Linked DNA regions of Pseudolabrys taiwanensis. The protein of the gene in region 2 interacts with the protein of the main gene of each other region in a pairwise test. Links are inferred from orthologs where the notes say so. Each region holds a gene or a part of one and is shown on either strand. Other genes may lie near its edges.

Region 1 (3,225 bases), 290 kb from region 2 along the record:
CTGATCGCCGCTGGATTACCACCGGCTATCGTCCACGGCGCGCCGCCGAAAGGCGCCGGTCCCGACGATCTGCTCGATGCGCTGGCCTGCGCCGCCATTGCCCGCCGCGTTCACGCGGGAACCGCACACCCGTTTCCGACACAAGTCGAACGCGACGCCTTCGGCTTGCCTATGGCGATCTGGGCCTGACTGTGCGATGCAGGCCGCAAACAAGACGGGGTCTCCGCATGTCCTTCCCGGCTCATTTGATCGACGGTTATCGCGCCTTCCTGGTCAGCCGCCTTCGCCACGAACAAGATCGCTACCGCGCACTGTCGGAGCGCGGCCAGTCACCGCAAGTCATGGTCATCGGCTGCTGCGACTCGCGCGTCTCGCCGGAGGTGATCTTCGATGCCGGCCCGGGTGAGCTGTTCGTGGTGCGCAACGTCGCCAACATCGTGCCGCCTTACGCGCCGGACGGGCAGGCGCACGGCGTGTCCGCCGCGCTGGAGTTCGGCATCGCCGCGCTCAAGATCAAGCACATCGTCGTGCTCGGCCACGCGCAATGCGGCGGCGTCAAAGCCTTTGCCGAGGACGCGCAACCTTTGACGCCCGGCGACTTCATCGGCCAGTGGATGGCGTTGATGGCGCCGGCGGCGGAGAAGACGGGACCGAAGGGCTCATTGTCGCCGGCCGAATACCTGACGCGGCTCGAGCAAGCCAACGTCGTCAACAGCCTGAATAACCTGATGACCTTCCCGCGCCTGCGCAAAGTCATCGAGCGCGGCGAAGTCGCCGTGCACGGCGCTTACTTCGGCGTGGCGACGGGACAGTTGTCGGTGCGCGACGAGGCGAGCGGCGAGTTCCTGCCGGTCGCGCAGGAAGAACACGCGCGGCTGTTCGCGACGCCGCGGTTTTAGCTTCCACGGCCGTCGTCCCCGCGAAAGCGGGGACCCAGTACGCCGCAGCTTAGCGAGAGCACACGGGATACTGGATCCCGGCTCTCGCTTGTGCTCGGCCGGGATGACGGCCGAGCAACCGTTTGCTTGCGAGACTTACGCCGCCTGCTTCTTGGCGCTGATCAGCTTGCGGTTGATCAGGCATTCGGCGATCTGCACGGCGTTGAGCGCGGCGCCTTTGCGCAGGTTGTCGGAGACGACCCACATCTCGAGACCGTTCTCGACCGTGCCGTCCTCGCGGATGCGGCTGATGTAGGTCGCGTCCTCGCCGACGCATTCGTACGGCGTCACGTAGCCGCCCGGCTCGTGCTTGTCGATGACGAGGCAGCCCGGCGCGGCGCGCAGCACCTCGCGCGCCTCATCGGCCGTGATCGGGTTCTCGAACTCGATGTTCACGGCTTCCGAGTGGCCGACGAAGACCGGCACGCGCACGCAGGTCGCGACCAGCTTGATCTTCGGGTCGAGGATCTTCTTGGTCTCGACCACCATCTTCCACTCTTCCTTGGTAAAGCCGTCTTCCATGAAGACGTCGATCTGCGGAATGAGGTTGAAGGCGATGCGCTTCGGAAACTTCTTGCTCTCGACCTCGTCGAGCGTGAACACCGACTTGGTCTGCGAGAACAGCTCGTCCATCGCATCCTTGCCGGCGCCCGACACCGACTGATAGGTCGCGACGACGACGCGCTTGATCTTGGCCTTGTCGTGCAGCGGCTTCAGCGCGACGACGAGCTGCGCCGTCGAGCAGTTCGGATTGGCGATAATGTTCTTCTTGGTGAAGCCGGCGACCGCGTCGGCGTTCACCTCCGGCACGATCAGCGGCACGTCCGGGTCCATGCGCCAGGCCGACGAATTGTCGATCACCACCGCGCCCTGCGCGCCGATCTTCGGCGACCACTCCTTCGACACCGAGCCGCCGGCCGACATCAGGCAGATGTCGACGTCGGAGAAGTCGTAGTGGTCGAGCGCCTTCACTTTCAGGGTTTTGTCGCCGAACGAGCATTCCGTGCCCGCGCTCTTGCGCGAGGCCAGCGCGACCACTTCCGAGGCCGGGAAATTGCGTTCCGCCAGGATCGCGAGCATCTCGCGCCCGACATTGCCGGTGGCACCCACCACGGCGACCTTGTAACCCATTGTTAACTCTCCAGAAAAATTCCGTCGGCCAGCCTTTGCTGCGGCAACCGAACGGCAGCGCTTCTAAGCGAGAACTTCAAGCGATACAATGGCGGCTTGCCAAGGACTTGAGGCCATGCACCCGGCCCTGCACTCCTGGCGCGACGACCTGCCCTCCGTCCTGATACGCCTCCTGGCTTATCTGGCGGCTGCCGCGCTTTTATCCATCGCCGCGGCCCAATATTTTCAATCAAAAAATGGCATCACTGCCATCGACCCCGCCGATAAGCGGGCCTGGATCGACATCGAAAAGCCGTTCCCGGCCTTTGCCTTGGCGATCCCCGAGGCCGCCGACGCGCCCTCGAGCTACGCCATCCGCCGGCACGCCGAAGGCAACGGCCGCAAGGACATCCTCACCCTCGGCGACGCCGACGGCATAGCGCCCTATCTTTCGGTCGAGATTTACCGCCCGGGCACCGAGATCGACAGTTTCGCCGCGCCGGAAACCGAGATCGCCACCAGCGCCAAACCGCTCGGGCCGGTGAACGTCGTGCGGAGCGACGAGCCGCTCGAGAGCAAGTTCGGTCCTCTCACCATCGTCACCTTCGCCACGTCGGTCGGCACGCCGCGTCAGTGTCTCGCCTTCGTCCGCGCTTACCCCGATCCGCGGCTACAGATCTCCGGCTGGTTCTGCCAAGGCGGCGAGAACGGCGGCACGCTCGTCGAGCGGTCGACGTTGAGCTGCGCGCTCGACCGTCTCACATTGCTCTCCGCCGGCAGCGAGCCGAAAGTCGGCGCGTTGTTCGCGCAAGCCGAGTTGCAACGCACCTATTGCGGCCAGCGAGACACGATCCTGGCGCCGACACCGAAGTACAAGGTGCTCTGGAAGGCGCTGGAGACACGCCCCGAACCGCGCCGCATCGGCCGCTGACGCGCAACGCTGCAGGCCAACGATTCGCGCTGCAGTGCGGTGACACCGAGCGTGCCACGCGCGAACGGCGATTGACCGCCCTGTAAAATCATCCGATCCTATTCAAATAAGAATATGCAAGCGCCGGTGATGACCGGTCGCTTGCGACAGACCTCTGAGGAGAGGAAACAATGATCACGCGACGTCACCTGTTGGGGACGGCCGGCGCGACGCTGGCTGTATCCGGACTAGGACTGCCGAGCTTCT
Region 2 (3,206 bases):
CGCCCCGAGCGAGCGGATCGGCGCCGGGATTACTTCCGCACCGCCGCTGTCACCGTCGAATTCCAGGTCCTCAATGCGGGCGGCGCGCTTCTCGATGCGTCCGGCGGAGGTGAGGATCGACTCCACGTCGGTCGTGGTCTGGCCAAGATGCGTCTGCAGCTTGCGCACGCGCTCGCCGAGCAGGCGCACGTCCTTCATCATGTGGCCGACCTCGTTGCGGATCTGGTCGGCGGCTTCGCGCATCTGCGCGTCCTTGCGCACCTGCTTGATGACCTGGATCGCCATCACCATCAGTGTCGGCGACACGATCATCACGCGGGCGCGCTGCGCGCGTTGCACCATGTCGTCGAAGCGCTCATGCAACTCGGCATAAACGGACTCCGACGGGATGAACATCAAGGCGATGTCCTGCGTCTCGCCGGGCAGCAGATATTTGCCGGCGATATCGGTGATGTGCTTGGCGATATCCTGGCGTACGCGCTGGATCGCCGCCTTGCGGTCATCCTCCGTCTGCGCGTCGCGGAACGCGGTCATCGCCTCGAGCGGGAATTTGGCGTCGATCACCAGCGGGCCGGAGTCGGGCATGAAAATCACGCAGTCCGGCCGCATGCGGTTCGACAGAGTGTACTGAAACTCGAACGCGCCTTTCGGCAGGATGTCGGCGACGATGGCTTCGAGCTGGGCTTGGCCGAACGCGCCGCGCGACTGCTTGTTCGACAGCACGTTCTGCAGCGACGTCACCTGCGTGGCGAGGTCGGTGATGTTCTTCTGCGCGTTGTCGATGACCGCGAGGCGCGCGTGCAGTTGCTGCAGGTGCTCGGCCGTGTGCTTGGTCGAGGTCTGCATCGACTCGCCGAGCCGCGCCGTGACGGCGTCGAGCCGCTCGTGCACCGTCTGTTGAAGCTGGCCTTGCGCCTTGGCGAGCAGTTCGCCCATGGCCTGCACCCGGGCATTGAGATCGGCCATGCGCTGCTCGGCGGCCGCGTCGGTCGCGGGCGGCCGCGGCCGCAGCAGGATGACGATGATGCCGATAATGCCGATCGTCGTGACAATGCCGAAAATCAGCGGCAGGGGCACCGGAAGAGCGAGGAGCTGCTGGAGCGTTTCAGGCATGGGTCCCTTGTACCCCGATTCGGTCGAATGGAACGAATGGGGAACATTAAAGTCTCGGATGGCCTCACTCAAGGCCCTGCAGCCGGTTCCATGCCGGTTCCATTGACCCTTTCGACTCAACCCCTTACATCGCGGCCATGGCAACGCGCGACATCGTCATCATCCCCGACAAGCGGCTTCGGCTCGTGTCCGAGCCGGTCAAAGCCATCGACACATCCGTGCGCACTTTGGTCGACGACATGTTCGAGACCATGTACGCCGCGCCGGGCATTGGCTTGGCCGCCATCCAGATCGGGGTACCGCAGCGCGTGGTCACCATGGACCTCGCCAAGAAGGACGATCCGCCGGCGCCGCAGGTCTTCATCAATCCGGTGATCACGTGGTCCTCGGAAGAGAAGTCGACCTACGACGAGGGCTGCCTGTCGATCCCCGAATATTATGAAGAGGTCGAGCGGCCGGCGAAGGTGAAGGTCAAGTATCTCGACCTCGAGGGTCAGGAGCACGAGATCGAGGCCGATGGACTGCTCGCGACCTGCCTGCAACACGAGATCGATCACATCAACGGCGTGCTGTTCATCGATCACATCTCCAAGCTTAAGCGCGACCGCGTGATCAAGAAGTTCAAGAAGGCCGCCAAGCTCGGCGAGACGTCGAAGCCGCATCCGAGCGACGACGTGCCGGAGCATCATATCGGCTAGCGACTGTCTCTCTCCGTCACCCTGAGGTGCCCGCCGAAGGCGGGCCTCGAAGGGCGACGGCCCTAGTTCCTCGGCCGTTCATCCTTCGAGGCTCGCGTGCTACGCACGCTCGCACCTCAGGATGACGGGGAGGGGTTGGAGCGCGCTTCGCCGATGTTATTCTGTCCATTCATTGGTCGTCCTGAATGCCTCTCCGTCTGATCTTCATGGGCACGCCCGATTTCGCCGTGCCGACCTTGATCGAGCTTGCCGCGCGCGGACATGAGATCGCCGCGGTCTATACGCGCGCGCCGAAGCCGGCGGGCCGCGGCATGGACATGCAGGTGACGCCGGTCGAGCGTGAGGCGCGTCGTCTCGGTCTGCCGGTGTTCACGCCGAAAACGTTGCGGATCGAAGAGGCGCAAGAGGCGTTCCGCGCGCATGATGCGGATGCGGCGGTGGTGGTCGCCTACGGCCTCATCCTGCCGAAGGCCGTCCTCGACGCGCCGAAGCTCGGTTGCTTCAACGTGCATGCCTCGCTGTTGCCGCGCTGGCGCGGCGCTGCGCCGATCAACCGTGCGGTGATGGCCGGCGATGCCGAGAGCGGCGTCACCATCATGCGGATGGACGAGGGCCTCGACACCGGCGCGATGGCGATGATCGATCGCTTGCCGATCGGCGCGGATATGACCGCCGGCGAGCTGCACGACGCGCTGGCGCCGCTCGGCGCCGACCTGATGACGCGTGCGCTGGGCGCCCTCGAGCGCGGCACGTTGACGCTGACGCCGCAGCCCGAGGCCGGCGTGACTTACGCCGAGAAGATCCGCAAGGACGAGACCCGCATCGATTGGACGCGGCCTTGGGCCGAAGTGCACAACCACATCCGTGGTCTGTCACCGTTCCCAGGCGCATGGTTCGAGTTCAATGGCGTGCGGGTGAAAGTGTTGCGCTCGACCCGGGGCGAGGGGACTGGTGCGCCGGGCACCGCGCTCGACGACCGTCTCGCCATTGCCTGCGGCGACGGCGCCGTGCGGCTCGTGCAGGTCCAGCGCGCCGGCAAACAGCCGATGAGCGCGGACGATTTCCTGCGCGGCACGAAAGTCGAGCGGGGGACCGCTCTTTCCTAAGTGTCAGGCCGCGTGAAAGCTGGCCCAATGGTGCTTACGCGCCTCGACGAATTCGGCGAGATCGGCGTCGGTGACCTTCACCAGGTCGGTGTGGCCGAAGCCTTTCGAATAGTCGAGGACCGACACAACCGCCGGCGTGAGGCGGATGGTCGGCACGGCGGCCGGGTCGGGGCGCGGCATCACCTTGTATTCGGGATAGCGCTTGAGCAGGATTTCGGCCACGTGGTCGCGCTCGCCCTGGTCGGTGACCTCGACGGCGTTGGCGGCAATCGATAAACCCTTGATCTGC

Evidence for each region.
Region 1: the proteins of DW352_RS21190 (region 2) and DW352_RS19770 interact in binary tests that used the Escherichia coli proteins (3 or more experiments, as listed by UniProt). The link is inferred for Pseudolabrys taiwanensis from one-to-one orthologs.

The regions. Positions count from the first base shown.
Region 1 is NZ_CP031417.1:4,162,797-4,166,021, reverse strand. What follows is about bases 53-2,962. They hold DW352_RS19770 (aspartate-semialdehyde dehydrogenase), read right to left. Parts: upstream 2,070-2,962; coding sequence 1,035-2,069; downstream 53-1,034. Other genes in these bases: DW352_RS19765 (hypothetical protein), read left to right, coding at 2,185-2,962; DW352_RS19775 (carbonic anhydrase), read left to right, coding at 228-899; DW352_RS19780 (DUF429 domain-containing protein), read left to right, coding at 53-189. In the rest of the region: more of DW352_RS19780, read left to right, coding at 1-52; more of DW352_RS19765, read left to right, coding at 2,963-2,979; DW352_RS19760 (molybdopterin-dependent oxidoreductase), read left to right, coding at 3,150-3,225.
Region 2 is NZ_CP031417.1:4,451,306-4,454,511, forward strand. The notes cover bases 140-3,030. They hold DW352_RS21190 (peptide deformylase), read left to right. Parts: upstream 140-1,250; coding sequence 1,251-1,811; downstream 1,812-3,030. Other genes in these bases: DW352_RS21185 (DNA recombination protein RmuC), read right to left, coding at 140-1,113; fmt (methionyl-tRNA formyltransferase), read left to right, coding at 1,997-2,917; DW352_RS21200 (pyridoxamine 5'-phosphate oxidase family protein), read right to left, coding at 2,921-3,030. In the rest of the region: more of DW352_RS21185, read right to left, coding at 1-139; more of DW352_RS21200, read right to left, coding at 3,031-3,206. UniProt on the Escherichia coli protein: Removes the formyl group from the N-terminal Met of newly synthesized proteins. Requires at least a dipeptide for an efficient rate of reaction. N-terminal L-methionine is a prerequisite for activity but the enzyme has broad specificity at other positions.